Regions from separate parts of the Ralstonia sp. 24A2 genome, predicted to be linked through region 2. Evidence: riboswitches for the same ligand, from Rfam matches in the RefSeq annotation. Region 2 holds a riboswitch; the other holds the start of a gene.

Region 1 (11,190 bases), on a different contig from region 2:
TCAACGCCCTGCAATGGACAACAGCGAATCAAACAGGCTGTTTGCCGTTTGCATGACCTTGGCTGACGCCTGGTAGGCCTGCTGATACCGCATCAGGTTCATCGCCTCCTCGTCCAGGCTCACGCCTGACACCGATTGCTGCTGCCGCGTGGCGCTCAACAGCAGCCCCGCCTGCGCGGTCAGGTTACCGTTGGCCTCATTGGTCTGCACACCCACCTGTGTGGTGAGGCTGTTCCACGCCGAGCCGATCGACGTGGTACCGCCGTCGAGCAGCGTGGCATTGCGCAGCTTGGCCAACGCGCTGGCGTTGCCGTTATCAGTACTGTTGGCGCTGTTGGGTGAGAGCTTGAAGGTGTCGCCGTTGGCGGGCGCGCCCGTCATCGTCATCTGGACGCCGTTGAACGCATACGTTGCACCCTGCGTGTACGGCGCGGTGCCGGTATACGTGGTCGACGTACCGTTGACGGTGACCGTGACGCTGCCCGGGAAGCCGGAAAGCGTGCCACCGGCCGCCGCGTTGTACGTGAGCGAGACCGGCGAGGCGAGCGGCGTTGCTGCGTAGCCTGCATTCACGCCGACGGACGTGACCGCCCCACTGCCCTTGTTATTGCTGCCCAGATCCGCCACCACGGGGGAAGCTGCGGCGACCGCGTGGTAGTCGTTCGTCAGCGTCTTCATGCTGGACGCTGCGTTGGCGGTCGGGCGCACGAGGAACACGTCCCCGTTGCTCATCGTGCCGCCGAGGTTGAGCGTGACGCCATCCACCGTGGTCGGCCAACTGGTGACCGTGACCGCGCCGGAACCATCGGGATAGCGCGACACCGTATAGGCGCCACCCTGATACTTCACCTGATAGTCATACCCCTGCCCCGCGTTGGCATTGGTGATAGTGGCCGTCAGCGTGCCGTTGCCGGTGTTGCTGCTGCTGGGTGCAACGCTGGGGCCCGCCACAGAGAACAGGTCCGAGCCCATCTTGCCGTTGGCATCCATGCCCAGCCTGTTCTGCGTGTTGACGGCCGACGACGTCGCCGCCGCCAGACGGCCCAGGCTGTTTTGCGCAGGAATGAGCGTATTGCGGCGGAACTCCATCAACCCACCCAGGGCACCGCCGCCAAGCTGGCTGTCGTCAACGCTGACGATACCTGCCGGGCTCTTGTAGCCCACGGAGAGCTGCGTCGAATCGTACGGCGATGACACCGTCGTCAGCTCAAAGCTCTGATTGCCCTGCACCAGGGCCTGCCCGTTGCCGATGTAGACGTTGTACTGGCCTTCGCTCGTCTGCACGGCACTGGCCTTGATGGATTTGTTCAGCGTCTGGACCAGCTGATCGCGCTGATCACGCAAGTCATTGGCGGGCTGGCCGGTTGAGCTCTCCGCCTTGGTGATCTGCTCGTTGAGCGCGGCGATCTGCTTGGCGGTGCCGTTGACGGTGCTGACTTGCGTCTGCACCTGTGTATTGACCTGGCCGGACAGCGCATTCATCTGCCCGGCAATCGCATTGAAGCGGTTCTGCAGACCAGCGGCCGCGTTCAGGAAGACCTGCCGCGCCGTGGTATCCGACGGCTTGGAAGCCAAACCATCAGCTGCATTGAAGAAACTCGTGAGCGCCGAGCTCAGCCCGCTATTGGGGTCCCCCATGTATTTGTCCAGGCCGGTCAGCAGGCTGCTGAGCTGGCTGGCAGCACTGGTGGCGGCATGACCGTTTTGCACCTGGGTGGTCAGGAACTGGTCGTAGATGCGCTTGACGGTGGCGACATCAGTGCCTTGCCCCAGATAGCCGACACCGGCATACAGCGGCACATTCTGCGTCTGCACGGCTTCCTGGCGCGAATAGCCGGGCGTGTTGGCGTTGACGATGTTGTTGCCTGTCACCTGCAGGTGGATGCCCGCAGCGCGCAGGCCCGATGCGCCAATGTTCAGAAGAGAAGAACTCATGGTTGCAAGGAGAAGAATCGGCCCGATCAGGGGCGCGGTGAGTTACTTGAGTTGCGCCACTTTTTCCAGCATGCGGTCGGACGTCTGCACGGCTTTGCTGTTGATCTCGTACGCACGCTGCGTCTGGATCATCTGGATCATTTCTTCCACGACGTTCACGTTGGACGTTTCCACGTAGTTCTGGTTGAGCACGCCAACGCCATTGGAACCGGGCGCAGCCAGGTTGGCCGTGCCGGAAGCTTCCGTCTCTGCGTACAGGTTCTCGCCCATGCTGCGCAGGCCGGACGGGTTGATGAAGCTGGCCAGCTGGAACGTCCCCACTTGCGTGTTGTTGACCGAACCGGCCGTGGTGATCGTCACCACCCCGTCCTTGCCGACCGTCAGGCTCTTGGCGTTCTGCGGCACGGTGATCGCCGGCTGCACCGCGTAGCCGCTCGATGTCACGAGCTGTCCCTGCGCGTTGATCTGGAAATTGCCGTCACGCGTATAGGCCAGCGTGCCATCCGGCATCTGCACCTGGAAGAAGCCGTTGCCGTTGATCGCCACGTCGGTCGAGTTGCCGGTCTTGGTCAGGTTGCCTTGCGTGTGCAACCGCGTCGTGGCAACAACGCGCGTGCCGGTACCGATCTGCATGCCCGACGGCAGCGTGGTCTGCTGCGACGACTGTGCGCCGGGCTCGCGTGCAGTCTGGTACAGCAGATCTTCGAACACGGCACGCGAGCGCTTGAAACCCGTCGTGTTGACGTTCGCCAGGTTGTTGGAGACGACGTCCAGTTGTGTTTGCTGGGCGTCCATCCCCGTCTTGGAAATCCACAGGGAGCGAATCAATTGGAGGCCTCTCGTCAGAATTGGGAGGAAGCCGCCCGAGGCTCCGGCATGCCGGCATTGCCCCAGGCGGGTTGTCAATTGCCGTGCGCGATCAACGCAGGCTGACGAGTGTCTGCAGGATCGAATCCTGTGTCTTGATGGTCTGCGCGTTCGCCTGGTACGAACGCTGGGCAACGATCATGTTGACCAGCTCGGCCGAGAGGTCCACGTTCGACTGCTCTGCCGACTGGGACTGCAGCAAACCAAACGAGCCCATGCCCGGTGTACCAAGGTTTGCGGCACCCGAATTGGAGGTCTCTACCCACTGGTTGCCGCCAATGTTCTGCAGGCCGTCCGGTGCCTTGAAGTTGGCCATGGCGACCTGACCCAGCACGGAGGTGCGGCCGTTCGAGTAGCGCGCCATCACCGTACCGTCGTTGCCCACGGCGTAGCTGGCCAGGCGACCGGTGGCATAGCCGTCTTGCGAAACACCGGGGGCCGTATCGTTGTAGCCGCCGCCGTATTGCGTAGTGCCTGTCAGGTCGATATTGCCGATGCTCATGCCGGCAAACGCCACCGGAATCTTGGTGGGGGTGGACGTCAACTGGCCGTTGCCATTGAAGGTGAGCGAGGTAATCGGGTTGCCGCCGGTGGGGGCAGCGCCATCCACCATGGCGTGCACATCCCAGCCGGTGGCCGTGCGCACGTAGTAGTTGGTGAGCATATGCGCCTTGCCCGTGCCGTCATACACCTGCTGCGACACCGAATGGCTGAACGTTTGCGAGTTGGTGGACGAGAACGGCGTGGTGGCCGGCAGCTTTGCACCCGCATCAAGGTTGACGCCAAACGTAGTGTTGGTCGTGCCCAGCGGCGCCAGATCGTTCACCGGAATCTGCAGGTTGGTCAGCACGGCCGTGTTGACCTTGCCGGTCGAATCCACGCCGTAGCCGGTCAGGTTTTGACCGGTGGCAGAGATGATGTAGCCGTTCTTGTCGGTCTGGAACTGGCCATTACGCGTGTACGACACCTGACCGCTGCCCGGGTCCACCATGCGGTAGAAGCCCGTGCCGTTGATCGCGAGATCCAGCGGATTGCCCGTACGCGTGACATTGCCCTGGGTAAAGGACTGCGACACACGCGTCACGTTCACACCCTGCCCGATCTGGTTGTCCGACGCGCCGACCAGCGAGCGCGCATACACATCGCCAAACACCGTCGTCGCTTTCTTGTAGCCGACGGTATTGGCATTGGCGATATTGCTGCCGATCGTGTCCAGCGACTTGGACGCAGCGTCAAGGCCACTCAACCCTTGTTGGAATCCCATGATGTTCTCGCTTGGAAAGTTGTACCGCTGTTTTGTTGGCTGACCGTGCAATGCGGTCGGCCAGCGTCAAAGACTCGGAAATCGATATCCCGGTGTCGCCCCCGATCAACGACCGAGGCGATTTCGTCTTTAGACAGCGTGTTGTATTTCCCTTGCGAACACCTTATTAAACCGGGCTTTAAAGCGATACCTTTCGATTCTTTGTGCAGTCTGACATTCAATCGCTGAATTAGACGGATAAAAGCACCGCATCTCTTCAAATTGACCCCGAACATACCTGCGCTGCAGATCAGATGTCAGCGCGGCACGCGGTCACGCGGTCACGCGGCTGATCCGTGCGGTACAGAGTGCCGTCAAAGATGCCGCGCCTCAAGCGCTGCCGGCATCAGATCCGCGCTCGGCTAGCGCTTCCAGCAAGTCTGCAGAGGGAACGAAGAAGAGGCTGCCCGTGACTGCCCGGCTGTAGTCAAGCAAGCGGTCATAGTTGCCGGGCGGGCGGCCGACGAACATGTTTTCGAGCATCTGCTCGATCGGAGCCGGCGAGCGGGCGTAGCCGATAAAGTACGTACCGAACTCGCCGGAACCCGGGCGGCCGAATGGCATGTTGTCGCGCAGGATCTTCACCTCCCGCCCGTCTTCCTCAAGCGTGGTCAGAGAGCTGTGCGACCACGACGGCTTGACGTCGTCATCCAGTTCGATGTCGGACAGTTTGGTCCGCCCGATGATGCGTTCCTGCGCCTCGACGGAAAGTGCGTTCCACCCGGCCATGTCATGCAGATACTTCTGCACGAGCACGTAGCTCCCACCAGCAAAAGGCACATCCTCATCACCGATCACGGTGAAATCAACGGCTTCGCGGCCTTCTGGATTCTCCGTGCCGTCAACAAAGCCGACCATGGCGCGCTGGTCGAAGTAGCGGAAGCCATGCACCTCATCGACCACCTTGACCGCCGCGCCCAGCCGGCCGATCAGCTGCGTGGCGAGTTCAAAGCAGAGATCCATCTGGTCTGCGCGGATATGCAGCAGGAGATCGCCCGGCGTTGCGACAGCGGTACGTTCCCCCGATCCGAACACGCGGAACGGATGCAGCGACGCTGGCCGCGGTGCGCCAAACAATGCATCCCACGCATCCGAGCCAAAGCCGCAAACGCACGACAGTTGACCAGCCGGAACACGCTTGCCGACCGAGCGGACCAGCGCGGCAACGTCGGCGCACCATGCTCGGACAACCTCGGCGTGTTCTGCACCCGGACTCAGGGTGGCGACAATGAAGATTGCGCTGCGGGTCACGGGGCCAGCAACGGCTTGCGGTTCTGGGGTTGGCATCGGGTCGAGTGCAATGAAGACGGTAAGGTTTTGCAGCCTACCAGAACACGTTCACCGCCGGGCGGCTGGAGCAGCATCGTCGTACCGATCGATACCGTGTCGCGTGACGACTATTCGTAATGCACCGTGCCGCGCCGGCCTGATCGCGTTGCAGCCAGCGTTGCGGCGGTCTCCTCCTCGCGTGCGGCAATCACGCTTTGTAGTGCGTGGGTGGCAGCAGAATCGCGTTCGGGCAGACCGGAAAGCAAAGCATGCAGCGCTGGTAACGGGTAAATCGCTGCCAATGCCTGCGCGGCTTGCTCCCGCACGTTGTCATCGTCGTCCTGCAGGGCTTGCGTCAACGCGGGCAGCAATGCCGGCTCGGCATCTGCATGCGAGCCCCTCTGCAACATGGCGATCGACTCGGCAGCGCGTGCGCGGAATTCGGCATTGGGGTCACGCAGCGCTGTGAGAAGCGCCGGCATCGCCGTGAAATCACCACAATCACCCAGCGCCCACAGCGCCCCCCAACGCACGCGGTGCCCCAGCGCGGGTGTCTGGAACGCGGTGATGAGGTGTTGCGTGGCACGTGCGTCACGCTGTTCACCGAGCGAACCGACGGCGTAGTAGCGCACCTCCTCATCCGTCTCGTCAAACACGCGCGCCGCAATCGCGGCGACCGCCCGTGCATCACGTTGCCTGCCCAGCGCAATGACGACCTCCAACCGCACGCGAGGCTCAGGGTCGTTGGCGACCGCCAGCAATGCCGGCAGCACCTGCGGCGGCCCGAAACGCAGGCCCTCAGCCGCCTGCCGCCTAACTTCCGGCACGGGGTCGGACAAAGCCGCCAGCAGCAGGTCGCGCAACGTGGTGTCTTCTGTGTCGAGGCATTCGCATAGCGCGCCCAATGCAGCGGCGCGCACGCTGCCTTCAAGATCTGCCGCGGCGGCAAACAGATCCGGCATCGCATTGGCGGTGTCGCATCTGGCGAGTGCATGGATTGCCCAGATGCGCACGTCGACGTCGGTATCCAGATGCAGCCGTGCGCGCAATGCGGCAACCACGGGCTCGGACGACCAACGCCCCAGCACCTGCACCGCCTCACGCCGTACCTCGGCGCTCGGATCCTTGAGGGCTTGGAGACATGCGGGCAGGTGCATATGCGCGACTGCCTCCGACTGCATGCCCAGGGTGAGCACGGCTGCGGCGCGGACGTCCGCCTCGATGTCGTACGTCAGCGCATGCAGCACTGCGGATTCGGCTTGCGGATATTGGCCGAGGTCGTAGTCCGCCAGCGCATGGACAGCGCTCGCGCGGAAGTACGCATCGGCGTCGCGCGTGGCGGCCACCAACGGCGGAACGAAAGCATCGTCGATGCCCAGATCGGTCAGGCTGACGTTGGCGCCGCGGCGCGTATCCGGAGATTGCTGCCTGAGCTTGGCGATGAGCGCGTCGATCTCGGCGGCGCTGCGCGCCTGGCCACTATCGATAGCAGGAGCCGATTCTCTGCGACCGGCGAGCGCGTCCTTGATATGCGCAATCCATCGTGTCAAACGCATAGGATGTTCAGCGGCCCACGCGCCGCGAAGCCTTGAGCGCCAACGCCCAAGCCACCGTGCCGATCACGGTGCCGAGCAGGAACGGATACGACCACAGATTCCCCGAGCCCCACTTGAGAAACGACCACACCAGCCCCACCGCTGCAAGCATCGCGCTCCACTGTGCAGGTTTGCCCATCAAGTGGCGCACCACGCCGCTATAGAGCAACAGGCACGCCAGCAAAGAAATCAGCGCGGTCAGCAACGACATTGATCCCGTGCGCACCATTTCCCAGTAAGCCGACGCGTAAGTGACGGCAAAACCAGCTTGCAGCAACGTTGCAATGGCAAGCGGTGCGCGCGTCGAATCGGTGGTCTGCTGTGCAGGTGTTGACTCCATCATCCCCTCTTCTGTCTTGGTGCTCTTGCGGGCGCGTCCATGTTGGTCAATGGGTAGAAATGCGACGCCCAGATCGCTTGGCTGCGCAGCATAGCATTCAGCCGGCACGCCACCCCCGCAATCGCCCGGCTTGCCGAACGTCACAACCCGTGACACACTCCAGCCCGCTGCCTCCACTGGCAGCACGCACGCGCGGCGGGCGCAACACGCACCGCCGCAACACGCCGCAGGAGAGACCGGGTTGAAACCTAAGCCCGGCGCCGATGGAGCAACCACCCCGGAAACTCTCAGGCAAAAGGACTGTGGCGTCGACTGCGAATCTGGAGAGAGGCATGCACGCGCATGCCCACCGAAGGGGAAGGCACGCATGCTGCGGGTGCCCAAGCTCTCAGGTCCCAAGACAGATGGGGTGAGCCGACCGGATCGTCCGGTCATGACATCACTCCATAGGGACCGCCATGACGCACATCGTCATCGTCGGCGCCGGTATTTCCGGCGTCACCACTGCTTACACGCTCTCGCAACTCGGCTATCAGGTCACGGTGCTCGACCGGCATCTGTATCCGGCCATGGAAACTTCGTTCGCCAATGGCGGGCAGCTTTCCGCCAGCAACGCCGAGGTCTGGAACAGCACCGGCACGCTGCTCAAAGGCATCAAATGGATGCTGCGCAACGACGCCCCGCTGCTGCTCAATCCCAAGCCGTCGTGGCACAAGTATTCGTGGATCGGCGAGTTCGTGGCCAGCATTGCCCACTACCGGCGCAACACCATCGAGACCACGCGCATGGCCATCGAAGCGCGCAAGCACCTGTTTGCGATGGCCGAGCGCGAGCAGATCGATTTCGACCTGCAGCGGCGCGGCATCCTGCACGTCTATCACGACAAGGCGAGCTTTACCGCAGCAGGTAAAGCCAATGCCCTGCTCGTTGCCGGCGGGCTTGAGCGCCATGCGGTGAGCCCCGAAGACATTGCCGCCATCGAGCCCACGCTGCGCGGCAACTATTACGGCGGCTACTTCACGGAGTCGGACGCCACGGGCGACATCCACAAGTTCACGCGCGGCCTCGCGCAGGCTTGCGAGAAACGCGGCGTGCGCTTCATGCAAGGCGTAGACGTGCGCGACGTGGAAACCACCGAACGCGGCGTGCGATTGCTGCTGCAGACCACACTGGACGACCGCCTCTCCACAAGCGCGGCCAACGTCGTGCAGGAGATTGCCGCCGATGCGCTGGTCGTCTGCGCGGGCGTCGGCAGCCGGCACGTTGCGCAGATGGTAGGCGACCGCATCAACGTGTATCCGGTCAAGGGCTACTCGATCACCGTGCATCTGGACGATGAGGCCAGCGTGCAAGGCGCACCGTGGGTCAGCCTGCTGGATGAGAGCGCGAAGATCGTCACCAGCCGCCTGGGCGCGGGCCGCTTCCGCGTGGCCGGCACGGCGGAGTTCAACGGCTACAACCGCGACATCCGCGCTGACCGCATCGAGCCCCTGGTGGCCTGGACGCGCCGCAACTTTGCCATCGGCACGTCGCGTGTGGTGCCGTGGGCAGGCTTGCGCCCGATGATGCCTGACATGATGCCGCGCGTTGGTCGCGGGCGGCATGCGCGCGTGTTCTACAACACGGGCCACGGGCACCTCGGGTGGACGCTTTCCGGGGCCACGGCTGCGATGATCGGCGATGTGATCGCGCGCGATTGCCCGCTGCACTGATCGCGACCGCCACAGCGGATCGGGCCAGGACTATCCCGGCCCGATCCGTTTGGGTGTTAAGCGGGTGCGGATACAGGCGCCTCAGAGCGCAGCACCCGAACAGGCACGGACTTGTAAGACGGCGTGCCGCTTTCCTTGTCGATGTAATCCAGCGGCACCAGCACGTTTGCTTCTGGGTAATACGCCCCCACAGACCCACGCGCGATGCTGTAAGCGATGGCCGTGATCCTCTCCAGACGCAGCTTCCGGCCGGACACAATGGTCTCGATGTCGACCAGGTCGCCATGTTCGAGCCCGCGTGCGGCAAGGTCAGCCTCGTTCATGAACAGCACGTCGCGCCGGCCGAACACGCCGCGATAGCGATCATCCAGCGCGTAGATGGTGGTGTTGTACTGGTCATGGCTGCGCAGCGTGATGAGACGCAGCACCTCTTCGCCGCCGAGGACATCGGCGTCCTCCCGCACCCCGCCGTACACGGAGAACATCGCCTTGCCGGTGGGCGTTGGCCATTGGCGCTCGGTGGGCGGCAACGGCAGGCGGAAGCCGCCGGGCGTGCGGATGCGCTCGTTGAAGCGGTCGAAGCCCGGGATGGTTTTCTCGATCAGGTCGCGGACCTTGTCGTAGTCGGCAACCAGCTCCATCCAGGGCACCTTGCTGTGCGGCAACGTCGCCTTGGCCATCCCCGCAACGATGGCCGGCTCGGAGCGCAGGTGCTCGGAAGCTGGCGTCAGCTTGCCCGCCGATGCATGGACCATCGACATCGAATCCTCAACGGTGATCGACTGCGGGCCACCGGCCTGCATATCAAGTTCCGTCCGGCCCAGGCAGGGGAACACGTAGGTTTCCTTCGCCACCAGCAGGTGCGAGCGGTTGAGCTTGGTGCCGACATGCACGCTCAGGTCCAGCTTGCCCATGGCTGGGAAGCTCTGTTCGGGATCAGGCAGCGCCACTGCAAAATTGCCGCCCAGGCAGATCAGCGCTTTCGCCTTGCCGTCGATCATGGCCTGCATGCCGTTGACGGCATCATGCCCGTGCTCCGCAGGCGGCTTGAACCCGAACACGCTTTCAATGCGCTGGAGAAAATCGGCCGACGGTTTTTCGGTAATGCCCACCGTCCGGTTGCCCTGCACGTTGGAGTGGCCCCGCAGCGGGCAGATGCCGGCGCCCGGCTTGCCAAAGTTGCCGCGCATCAGCAGCAGGTTGGCGATCAGGCGTACGTTGGCTGTGCCCTTATTGTGCTGGGTCACGCCCATGCCGTACGTGATGATGGTCGCGTTCGACTTGGCGTAGGCCGCCGCAACCTGCTCCAGCTCGGCGCGCGTCAACCCACTGGCCTTTTCGATGTCGGGCCACGTCGCGGCCTCCAACTCGGCTGCAAATGCATCAAAGCCCTGGGTGTGCTCTGCGATGAAGTCGCGGTCCAGCACATCGCCCTGCGCGGCGTCCATGGCCAGCAGCGCCTTCATGGTGCCGATCAGCGCCGCAGCATCGCCACCACCATCGACCTGGTAGTACGTCGATGCAATGCGGGTCGAGCCATACGTGGCCATTTCCAGCCAGTTCTGCGGGTCTGCAAAGCGTTCCAGTGCGCGCTCGCGCAGCGGGTTGAACACGATGATCGGCACGTTGCGCCGGGACGCCTCGTGCAGCGTGCCCATCATGCGCGGATGGTTGGTGCCCGGATTGTGTCCGATGGAGATGATCAGCTCGCAGTGTTCAAAGTCATCCAGCGACACCGTGCCCTTGCCGATGCCGATCGACTGCGGCAGGCCGACGCTGGTCGGCTCGTGGCACATGTTCGAGCAATCCGGAAAGTTGTTCGTGCCATATTCCCGCGCGAAGAGCTGATAGAGGTAGGCTGCCTCGTTCGAGGCACGCCCGGAGGTGTAGAACTCGACCTCTTCGGGCTGAAGCCCGCGCAAGATCTCGCCGATGCGGTTGAAGGCGTCTTCCCACTCGACGGCACGGAAGGTGTCTTTCTCGCGGTCGTAGACAAGCGGATGCGTCAGCCGGCCCTTGTCTTCCAGCTCGTAGTCGGACCACTTGAGCAGTTCCGATACGGTCGTGGTGGCAAAGAACTCGGGTGGCACGCGTTTGTTTGTCGCCTCCCAGGTCACAGCCTTGGCACCGTTCTCGCAGAACTGGAAGGTGGAGCGGTGCTCCTTGTCA
Region 2 (11,190 bases):
CGAGCTGGAAGGCCCGATGCCAATTTTGAAGAGGTCGAAAACAGAAACAGCCATGGGGTAAGGCTCCGGGGGACTTTAGGAAGGACAAGTCGGCTTGTGGCCACTTGCTCTGGGTGGTTCGTACCCGCTGTCTACTGCAATGATGCGCCGATCAACGGGCCGCGCACGGCGCCAGCCAATCTGGCGCGGTGGCGGCCAGCCGTTCGGCCAGCGGGCGGTATTTCGGGTCCAGTCGTGCGGCCTGCCAGTAGAGCGTGCCGGCACTCTTCGGCTCCCACTGGCCGGAGAAGCCGGGCAGGCCCGCATCGGCGCGCTTCTTGTCGAAGGCGACGTGCGAGTGGACATATTCCTCATGCGTGCGGCTGCCGTCGGCGTACGGCGTGAGCCAGTCGATGGCGGCGGCGAGCGTGGCGCCATTGCTCGCACGCTCGCGCAGCCAGTGCTGGCCGAACGGTTGCACGGCAATCGCGGCCATCGTCAGCGGCTCCAGGTCGTAGACGACGTAGTGCAGCGCATCGCGGTCTTCAAAGTCTTCCACCGAGCCATCCGGGCGCACGTTGTTGGCGAGCTGCTGCAGGAACAGGCGGTGCACCTGTTCGATCAGCGCACGGTCACCCAGCGCGGCGGCGGACATCGCTATCAGCTTGATGCGGTGGCTTTGCCAATTGTTGACCCACGTGTGCGACAGCGGCTTGCGGGCACCATCGGTACGCGTGATGTAGCCCTCGGCCAGCGTGCGCAGAAAGCGCTGCGCCTCTTCACGCGTGCCCGGCGTTAGGCCGTCGCGCGCGAGCGTGTAAGCCTGGATCAGCGCATCGAACTTCGTCTCGTCGATCGGGTTGAAGCTCGGTACGTAGGTGCCAACCCACGCGTGCAGGAACGTGTCGACCTGCTCGGCAAAGCGCTTGTCGCTGGTGAGTCGCCAGGCCAGCGCGGCGTCGCGCATGACGGGGAAGTCACGCGCGGCGACGACGGATTCGTCGTAGATGCCCTGATGCGGCAGCGTGCCTTCGGTGTGCAGCCGCGGCAGCGGATGCGGGGTCTGTGTGAGGTGCTGGGTGGCGCGGGCGATGAGCTTGACGGCAGCCGGATCACCAGACTGCGCCGGCGAAACGCTGCACCAGTCGCGCGCCGGACCAGCCGGACTGTGCGCGCCAGCGTACACCGATGAGGCCGCACCTGCCTGTGTCGGCGAGCAAGCACTGCACGCCGCAACAGCGGCAGCACAGGCAAGCAGGCGAAGGAGCGGGGCGCGGTGGAGCATCGGCATGGAGGGGCCTCATCGATCAGGTGAACGGTCGTCACCTTACTTGGTGAGGCGCCCAGAAGCGGCGTTTGTCAGAGCGGGTTACAGCGATTGCGCCCGGTTACATGTGACGCGGTAACTGGCTAAGGCACCGGTTGCCGCGTCACCTCAGGCCCGCCTTCAGTCTTGCGCGTACTCGCTCATCGGCACGCAGGCGCAGAACAGGTTGCGGTCGCCGTAGACGTTGTCGGCACGGCCAACCGGCGGCCAGTACTTCTGCTTGCGCAGCGATGCCACCGGGTAGGCGGCCTGTTCACGCGTGTACTTGTGCGACCAGGCATCGGCCATCACCACGGCAGCGGTGTGCGGCGCGTGCTTGAGCGGGTTGTCCTCGCGGTCGAATTCGCCCGAGATCACCTTGTCGACTTCGCCACGGATGGCGATCATCGCGTCGATGAAGCGGTCGAGTTCCACCTTCGGCTCGCTCTCGGTCGGCTCGATCATCAGCGTGCCCGGCACCGGGAAACTCATCGTCGGTGCGTGGAAGCCGAAGTCCATCAGGCGCTTGGCGATGTCTTCGTTGCTGATGCCCGATTCCTTCTGCAGCGGACGGATGTCGAGAATGCACTCGTGCGCCACCAGGTCGTGCGCGCCCGTGTACAGCACCGGGTAGTACGGCGCCAGACGCTTGGCCACGTAGTTGGCCGACAGGATGGCCGTCTCGGTGGCGGCGGTCAGGCCGGCTGCGCCCATCATGGCGATGTACATCCACGAGATCGGCAGGATCGAGGCCGAGCCGAACGCTGCAGCCGACACATTGCCGATGTTCTGGCTGGCGTCTTCACCCGAAGCCGCGCGGCCCGGGAGGAACGGCGCAAGATGCGCACCAACGGCCACCGGACCGACACCCGGGCCGCCACCGCCGTGCGGAATGCAGAACGTCTTGTGCAGGTTCAGGTGCGAAACATCGCCGCCGAAGTGGCCCGGCGCTGCCGTGCCGACCATCGCGTTCATGTTGGCGCCATCGACGTACACCTGGCCGCCGTGGCTGTGCACGATCTCGCAGACGCGCTTGACGCCTTCCTCGAACACGCCGTGCGTGGACGGGTAGGTGATCATGATCGCCGCGAGGTTCTTGCTGTGCTCGGCGGCCTTCTTTTCCAGGTCAGCCAGATCGACGTTGCCGCGCTCATCGCAAGCGACGACGACAACCTGCATGCCGGCCATCTGCGCCGATGCGGGGTTCGTACCGTGCGCCGACGACGGGATCAGGCACACGTTGCGGTGCGCTTCGCCACGGCTGGCGTGGTAGGCGTGGATGATCAGCAGGCCGGCGTATTCGCCCTGCGAACCGGCGTTCGGCTGCAGGCTGATGGCCGCGTAACCGGTGGCGGCGCACAGCATCTGCTCGAGCTGGTCGATCATCTCGCGGTAACCCACGGTCTGGTCGGCCGGCGCGAACGGATGGATGTTCGAGAACTCGGGCCACGTCACCGGCAGCATTTCGGCGGTGGCGTTCAGCTTCATCGTGCACGAGCCGAGCGGGATCATCGTGCGGTCGAGCGCCAAGTCCTTGTCGGCGAGGCTGCGCAGGTAGCGCAGCATTTCGTGCTCGGAATGGTGCGCGTTGAAGACCGGGTGCGTCAGGTACGCGCTCTGGCGCACCAGCGTTGCCGGGTAGGCATCAGCGACGGCTGCTTCGGTCGTGTCGAAGTCCGGCGCGGCAGCGTGGGCGGCGTGCGCGAAGACGTCCCACAGCGCAACCACGTCAGCACGCGTGACGGTCTCGTCCAGCGAGATGCCCAGACGTGCGTCGTCGATCTGGCGCAGGTTGATGCCATGCGTCTGTGCAGCGATGTGCAGGTTGGCGGTGCGCGGGCCGGTGGTGACCGTCAGCGTGTCGAAGAAGGCATCGGATTCCAGCGTGTAGCCGATCGCGCGCAGGCCGGCGGCCAGCGTGGCGGTCAGGCGGTGCACGCGCTGGGCGATGCGCTTGAGGCCCTGCGGGCCGTGGTAGACGGCGTACATCGATGCCATCACGCCCAGCAGCACCTGCGCGGTACAGATGTTCGAGGTGGCCTTCTCACGGCGGATGTGCTGCTCGCGCGTCTGCAGCGCGAGGCGGTAGGCCGAGTTGCCTTGCGCATCGATCGTCACGCCAACGAGGCGACCGGGCATCGAACGCTTGAACGCATCGCGCACGGCCATGTAGCCAGCGTGCGGGCCACCGAAACCGAACGGCACACCGAAGCGTTGCGTGTTGCCAATCACGACGTCGGCACCCCATTCGCCCGGCGCGGCCAGCAGCGTCAGCGCGAGCAGGTCAGCCGCGGCGACGACCAGACCGCCCGCAGCGTGCACGGCATCGGTCAGCGCTTGGTACGTTGCCAGATCGCCCAGCAGCGCACCGTTGGCGCCCGGGTATTGCAGCAGCACGCCAAAGGCATCGTGCTTGGCAGCCTCAGCCGCCGGGCCGGTTACCACTTGCACGCCGATCGGCTCGGCGCGCGTGCGCACGACTTCCAGCGTTTGCGGCAGCACGTCGTCGGCCACGAAGAACACGGTCGACTTCGACTTGCCGATGCGCTGCAGCAGCGTCATCGCCTCAGCGGCGGCGGTGGCTTCGTCCAGCATCGACGCGTTGGCGATGTCCATCGCCGTCAGGTCGATCACCATCTGCTGGAAGTTCAGCATTGCTTCCAGGCGGCCCTGCGAGATTTCCGGCTGATACGGCGTGTAGGCCGTGTACCAGGCCGGGTTCTCGAGGATGTTGCGCAGGATGACGCCCGGCGTGTGCGTGCCGTAATAGCCCTGGCCGATCAGGCTCTTGACCACGCGGTTCTGCCCGGCGATGCCGCGCAGCTTGGCCAGTGCCGCTTCTTCGGTCAGCGGCTGCGTGAATTCACCCAGCGGCATGCCGTCCTGGCGGCGGATGGCGGGCGGGATCACGGCGTCGATCAGCGCGGCGCGGCTGGCGTAGCCCAGCGTGCTGAGCATCGTGGCCTGCTCTTCAGCAGACGGGCCGATGTGGCGGTGCGCGAAGGCGTCGCGCGCCTCCAGGTCAGCCAGGGTGGGGCGTTCGGCAGCAAGCGCCGAGGAAGCGGGGTGCGGAGCGTTCATGGCAAGGGCTCGAAATTCAGGCAATGCAGCAAAAAGCCGATGCGCGGCGCAGGTCAGCGCGCGCGCACCGGCTTGAAAGACCGGCTTAGCCGATCTTGGCGGTGTACTGCTCGGCCGACAGCAGGGCGTTCACGTCGTCGGCGTTGGTCGGCTTGATCTTGAACAGCCACGCGGCGTAGGCGTCGGCGTTGACCGACTCCGGTGCGCCAGCAGCATCCTCATTCTTGGCGACGATTTCGCCCGACACCGGTGCGTAGATGTCGGAAGCCGCCTTTACCGATTCCACCACGGCAATCGCTTCGTCCTTGGCAACGGCGCGGCCAGCGTCCGGCAGCTCGAGGAACACGATGTCGCCCAGCGCGTCTTGCGCGAAGTCGGTGATGCCGATGGTCAGCGTGCCGTCGGCTTCAACGCGGATCCACTCGTCGTGTTCGGTGTACTTCAGATCGGCGGGGATGTTGCTCATGAAAGGTTCTCCAGAAATATTGGAATAGGGGAATTCGGGACTCAGCTGACCAGCGCCTTGCCATTGCGCACGAACGGCAGTTTAACCACAGTCGCGGTCAACTTGCGGTCGCGGATCTCGACCTGCACGTCGGTGCCGAGGGCCACATCCTTGGGCAAGCGCGCCAGCGCGATGGAGAGCGACAGGCTCGGGCTGAAGGTGCCGCTGGTGATCTCGCCGTCACCAGCGGTGGTGATGACTTTCTGATGGGCGCGCAGCACGCCGCCCTTGTCGCGCAGGATCAGCCCGACGAACTGGTCGCGCTGGCCACCGGCTTGCAGCGCAGCCTTGCCGGTGAAGTCGCGTTCGCTTTGCAGGTCGACCGTCCAGGCCAGGCCCGCGTCGAGCGGCGAGACGTGGTCGTCCATGTCCTGGCCGTAGAGGTTCATGCCGGCTTCCAGGCGCAGCGTGTCGCGTGCGCCGAGGCCCGCCGGGCGCACGCCGGCTTGCAGCAGACGTTCCCACACGCCGGCGATCTGCGAGGCGGGCACCACCAGTTCGAAGCCATCTTCACCGGTATAGCCGGTGCGCGCGACCATGATCTCGCCCACGCCATCCACGGTGACGAAGCCTGCGTTGAACGGCTTGAGCGCTTCGCCCACGGCCTGCGTGCCGGGCAGCGCGGCGTAGGTCTTGGCGCGGGCGTTCGGGCCCTGCACGGCGACGATGCCCAGCGGCTCGGTGCCAGCGTTGTTGTCGGAGCGGCGCGGCGTGATGGTCACGTTGGTGCCAGCAGCGGCGTTCTGGGCGACGATCCATTCCAGGTCGGTCGGAGCGGTGCCGGCGTTGACCACCAGGCGGAACCAGTCTTCACGGAAGAAGTAGACGATCAGGTCGTCGATCACGCCGCCCTTGGGGTTGAGCATGCAGCTGTAGAGCGCCTTGCCCGGCGTCTGCAGCTTGTCGACGTTGTTGGCGAGCAGCCCACGCAGGAAATCGCGCACACGCGCGCCGGTGAGGTCGACCACGCACATGTGCGAGACGTCGAAGATGCCGGCGTCTTGGCGCACGGCGTGGTGTTCTTCGATCTGGGAGCCGTAGTTGACGGGCATGTCCCAGCCGCCAAAGTCGACCATGCGGGCGCCCAGCGAGCGGTGGATGGCGTTGAGCGGCGTGTGTTGGAGCGTCATGGAATCTCTCGGCTTGGGCGCCGCCGGTGGCCTCGGCGTGGCGCGTTATTCGGGACCAGAAAAGCAAAAAGGCCACCTGCGCAGCCTGATGCCTCATGGTGACGCCATGAAGATGCAAGCCGCGCAGATGGCCCCTCTGTCCTTGGTACCTGAGAGATTGCGAGCGGGGCGCATAGCGGTGCGCGCCGTTCGTGAGCCCCTTCGGTGGGCGCCCGCAGTGGTCGTGCGGCGCCAGCTCTCCAGAGTGCGGTCAGACGCATGTCTGGCCGATCCGCCCGGTCCTTGGTGCCTGAGAGTTTTTGGGTGCTACCCCTTCGGCGGTGCCTTGCCGTGTGCGGCGGGCACGCTCTCCCGGATGGATGGGCGGAATTTACGGAAGGGGGGAGGGATTGTCAATTGGGGGTGAGGGTGGTCTTAGGCTGGGGTTTATTGCTGGTGGTCCATCCCCTGCCGGGGCTGACTCACTTTCTTTGTCTTGCCAAAGAAAGTAAGCAAAGAAAGGCGCGCCCGAGATGGCGACCCCTTCCTTGAATTTCTGTCGCAGGGAGGGGAAGGGAAAAACTCGCTTCGCTCAGACAGTTTCCCTTCCTTTTTCCTCCCTGCAACAGAAATTCAAGGCGCCATCTAGGGCAGGAACGTCAAAAGCGGAAAGGCCAAAGACAACGGCCACACCCTCGGGGCGCTGGCGGTATCGCCATGCCCCGGGGTGTGGCCGGTGTGCGGGTCGTTGGTCAGCCGGTGATCAGTTGCCGATCTGGCGGCTCACCTTGTTTTCCTGCTGGTTCAGGGTGCGCTGTTCTTGCTTGGTGATGTGGCCACCATTTTGAGCGGCCATGTCGCGCTCTTCCTGGCGGATCTGGCGGTCTTCCTTGTGCAGCGCCTTGGCCTGGCCTTTGGTGATTTCGCCTTCCTTCACTTCGTTGTGGATGCGCTTGTTCTGGTTGGCGAGACGGTGGTTCACCTCGGCGCGGCGCGGGTGATCTTTCTGCCACTGCGTTTGGGCGAAGGCGCCGGTAGTAGCGGCCAGGGTGACGGCGGACACAGCCAGAATTTGGACGATGCGGTTCATGGTGTTCTCTCCAGGTGGTGATCGGGCGACCGATGGATTTAGCCGCTGTCCTGGCTATAACGAACCGTGTTGCCAGCGCGCTTACGGCCTTCGTGTAACCGCGCGTAAGCCGTGTAACGACTGCGGAGGAAAGCGCGGGGCGCAAACGAGTGCGGGCATCCGGCCAGCATGTCGGCGCAGGCATCCACCAAAAGAAAGGGCGCAGCGGCCAAAGCCGATGCGCCCGTTGCTACACCTCCAATGCATCAACGGCTTACCAGCCGTAGCCTGCACCAATGCCCACGTTGTACTCGGAGCCACCGGCGGTGGAGCCACCAATCGTGACCGTGGCACGCGACCCGACCTTGCGCTGGTAGCCGACTGCCAGGGCCGTCTGGCCACGGTACAGGCCGGTGCCGATCGCCATGCGGTTGTCGGTCTGCAGGCCGGCGGCGCTGGCGACCATCGTTGTCATGGCGGCGTTCATGGCGCCAACGCGATTGACGCGGTTGTCGAGCTGATCGAAGCGCTGGTTGACCTGGCTTTGCAGCGTGTCGACGCTTTGCTGGACCTTGGCGGTCTCGCTCTTGAGTTGCTGGACGTTCACGGCGTCGGTGTCCTTCGTGCCGGCCATCACGTTGGTAATCGCGCGTTCCTGGCCGACAGCGCCAACTGACACCGAGTCAGTGCGATCCGTCACCGAGCCCGCGCCCACCGCCACGCTGTTCTCGTGCGAGGCTGTCGAGCCTGCGCCCATTGCCACGCTGTTGTTTGCCGAAGCCGTTGCCTTCGCGCCGGCTGCCGTGGCGTTCGTCCCCGTGGCTTGCGCGTTCTCCTTGTCACCGACGTTGGCGTTACCGCTGCCACTGCCAATGAACCTGGGGTCGCTCGAACCGCCGTTGCCGCCGCTGCCTTCGCCCCGCTCCACGCCGGTGAGCCGGCCGTCCAGGTTCTTGAAGACATCGCCAACGTTGTTGTAGGTCTGGCCGCCCACCGTGTAGCTGGGTGCGATGATCGCGCCATTCCCGCCCAGCGAGGTGCCCAATGCCGAGGCAACCGCCTGATTGGTCGCATACAGCTGGGCGCCGTTGATCGCGTCCATGCTATCCGCCGCCACGGCACCTGCCGCCACGTTGGTCAAGGTCGTACCGCTGGCGCCGCCGAGCGAGACCTTCGACTTGGTGTCGTCGTCATACGTCACGACGTTGGCGAGGGAACCGTCGTCCTTGACCAGGCCGGACTGCTTCAGTTGGCCCAGGTTGACCGCATCGCCGTCTTCGGTGCCATTGGCCACGTTCTTGATCTGCGCCGGCTTGCCGTTGCGTGCCAGATCAACGTTGCCGTTGGCGTCGTACTTGACGGCGTTGGCGTCCAGATCCGCCACCTGCTTGCCGACCGCCTTGAGCTGACCGACGTTGGCGGCATCGGTATCCGCCTCGCCTGCCGTGACGTTGGTCAGTTTGCGGGTGATGGCGTTGCCGTCGGTATCCTTGCCGGCAAAGTTCACGCTGTCGCCAGCGGTGTCCTTGGCGACGGTGATCACGGACGAGGCATCCGCCTGTTGCACGAGGCCGATCGAGCCGTTGCCAATCTGCGTGCTCAGGTTCGTGATGTCCGTCGTGTTCTGGCTGGTGCGTGTATCGAGGTTGCCCAGCGCATCGCCGACGTTGTGGAAATCCGTCTTGGCCGGGTTATCGGTGCTGGTGGCCAACGAGTACGTCGGCGCGGTGATCTTGCCGTCTTCGCCAACGGTGGAGCCGCCGCCCAATGCGTCCGATACGGTTTTTGCATTGGCCGCGTTGAGCGTGTTGGCATTGACAATGTCTGACGCGGCTTGCTCCGCCGTCGCCTTGACGCCGTTGAGTTGGCCGACGTTGACAGCGTCGGTGCCCTCCGTGCCTGCCGTGACGTTGGTCAGCTTGCGCGTGATGGCGTTACCGTCAGCATCCTTGCCCGCGGCAAAGTTCACGGCCGTGCCACCGGTGTCCTTACCCACGGTGATCTCGGACGTGGCATCTGCTTGCTGCACCAGACCGGCCTTGCCATTGATGATGTTGGTGATGCTGTCGCCATTGGCCTTGATGCGGTTGTTCAAGTTGCCCAATGCACTGCCGACGTCGCGGTACACCGTTGCCCCGGTGGGGTCCGTCGGGTCTGCGTAGAGGTTGTACGTCGGAGCGGTGACAGCGCCGGTAACGGAATTAATTGCCGCGCCGCCGCCCAGTGCCCTGGCAACGCCGTTGTTGACTGATGAGAACTGGCCGTAGTTGATTGCATCGGTTGTATCCCGGCCATTGGCAACGTTCGTCAGGCGGCGGCTCTCACCAAGTTCGTTTGCAATGTTGACTACTGATCCACCGGTGCCACTGCCAATGGTGATCGTCCCACTGGAGGGATCCTGCTCCACCAACTGCGCCATTGCGCTAGGTGCCAAGACAGCTGCCGCGCCCGCCACTAAGACAGAACTGACTGCACGCACTGCAGCGCGCCCCTTGCCGTGCCCGCGTGCAATTTCTGAAACCGCCGTCCATGTGCCGGTCGCTTTGTTGCGAACGACGCGATATGCCTTGTTCATGTCAATCCCTCTGCGGAAATGAAAATCGAATTCAGTGCCGATTCAAACGCTGTATCGGCGGCCGCAGAGTCTGGATAAATCGCGGAATTTGTTCCGTCGATTTGTATGTCAATCGCAATGAATTGAGGAAATCGAAAAATCAGAAAGCGCTGATAACACGCTGCATCATGTGTGTCGTGTTGCTGTTCGTGACAACGCTGAAACGATGTGGCGCGGCGGGAGACCTTTCCTCGGTGTCACAAAAAATCCCGGAAATAGGCAAACTCTTATTTTTCTGTTTGACGTCGGCCAATCCATCGACGTTGGATTGGCTGCCGAGACTCTTAGCACGACAGGGCGCCAGGCAGGTACGTGAAAATCGCCTGCATCGGGGCATTAAAAATGCCCGACCGGCACGGCGCTCGACCATGTGCGCGCCACGCCAGATGGGGCGCCAAACTGTGTCGCCCACGCGTGCTACCATCGCCGTCCGCCTGCAATTCCCGCCTGTTTGCCCCCAATGTCTTCCGGTCTCGCCCACGGGCTCAATGCTGCCCAATCCGAAGGTGTGCACTACCTCGATGGCCCCTGCCTGGTGCTGGCCGGGGCAGGTTCGGGCAAGACGCGCGTGATTACGCAGAAGATTGCGCACCTGATCCTCGACAAGGGCTTCGAGCCGAAGCACATCGCTGCCGTCACGTTCACCAACAAGGCGGCCAAGGAAATGCAGGAGCGTGTGGCCAAGCTGATGGACGGCAAGACGCGCGAAGACGGCAAGCGCATCCCCATCAAGCAGCTGACGGTGTGTACGTTCCACTCGCTGGGCGTGCAGATCCTGCGGGCGGAGGCTGAGCATGTGGGCCTCAAGCCGCGCTTCTCGATCATGGATTCGGACGACTGCTTCGGCATGATCCAGGAGCAGTTGGCGACCACCGATAAGCAACTCATCCGCCGCGTGCAAAGCACGATCTCGCTGTGGAAGAACGGTCTCGTCGATCCGGAAACCGCGATTGCCGAGGCGCTCGCCAACAACAACGTCGACGACCACCAGGCCGCGCTGGTCTACCGCAACTACGTGGCCACGCTGCATGCGTACCAGGCGGTGGATTTTGACGACCTGATCCGCATTCCCGCCGAGCTGTTCGCGCGCAACGAGGAGGTGCGCCTGAAGTGGCAGAACCGCCTGCGCTATTTCCTCGTCGACGAATACCAGGACACCAACGCCTGCCAGTACCAACTGCTGAAGCTGCTGGCAGGCGGCTCGCACCTGCGCGCACCGGCCTTCACGGCGGTGGGCGACGACGACCAGGCCATCTACGGCTGGCGCGGCGCCACGTTGGACAACCTCAAGCTGCTGCAGACCGATTTTCCGAACCTGAAGGTCATCAAGCTGGAGCAGAACTACCGCTCCACGGTGCGCATCCTGAACGCCGCCAACGCGGTCATCGCGCAGAACCCGAAGCTGTTCGAGAAGACGCTGTGGAGTGAGCACGGCATGGGCGACGCCATCAACGTGACCGGCGCCAATGACGAAGAGCACGAAGCCGAGAGCGTCGTCTTCAAGCTCTCTGCGCACAAGTTCGAGCG

What was found. Region 2 has a riboswitch for glycine ahead of gcvT (glycine cleavage system aminomethyltransferase GcvT). Riboswitches for the same ligand answer to the same signal wherever they lie in the genome.
Region 1: it holds a riboswitch for glycine, as region 2 does, so the genes downstream of both, ACS13N_RS17515 (D-amino acid dehydrogenase) here and gcvT (glycine cleavage system aminomethyltransferase GcvT) in region 2, are expected to answer to the same signal.

The regions. Positions count from the first base shown of each region.
Region 1 is NZ_JBPVZD010000003.1:5,167-16,356, forward strand. Features, by position in the region: gene flgK (flagellar hook-associated protein FlgK) at 1-1,935, opposite strand; gene flgG (flagellar basal-body rod protein FlgG) at 1,978-2,763, opposite strand; gene flgE (flagellar hook protein FlgE) at 2,855-4,066, opposite strand; gene ACS13N_RS17500 (Dyp-type peroxidase) at 4,436-5,392, opposite strand; gene ACS13N_RS17505 (HEAT repeat domain-containing protein) at 5,503-6,930, opposite strand; gene ACS13N_RS17510 (hypothetical protein) at 6,938-7,312, opposite strand; glycine riboswitch at 7,527-7,622, shown strand; gene ACS13N_RS17515 (D-amino acid dehydrogenase) at 7,768-9,021, shown strand; gene ACS13N_RS17520 (FdhF/YdeP family oxidoreductase) at 9,078-11,190, opposite strand, start outside.
Region 2 is NZ_JBPVZD010000002.1:373,317-384,506, reverse strand. Features, by position in the region: gene ACS13N_RS06610 (L-serine ammonia-lyase) at 1-54, opposite strand, end outside; gene ACS13N_RS06605 (alginate lyase family protein) at 152-1,264, opposite strand; gene gcvP (aminomethyl-transferring glycine dehydrogenase) at 1,427-4,366, opposite strand; gene gcvH (glycine cleavage system protein GcvH) at 4,452-4,832, opposite strand; gene gcvT (glycine cleavage system aminomethyltransferase GcvT) at 4,874-6,001, opposite strand; glycine riboswitch at 6,128-6,254, opposite strand; glycine riboswitch at 6,268-6,365, opposite strand; gene ACS13N_RS06585 (hypothetical protein) at 6,744-7,070, opposite strand; gene ACS13N_RS06580 (YadA family autotransporter adhesin) at 7,324-9,483, opposite strand; partial or broken gene ACS13N_RS06575 (ESPR domain-containing protein) at 9,496-9,624, opposite strand; gene ACS13N_RS06570 (UvrD-helicase domain-containing protein) at 10,124-11,190, shown strand, end outside.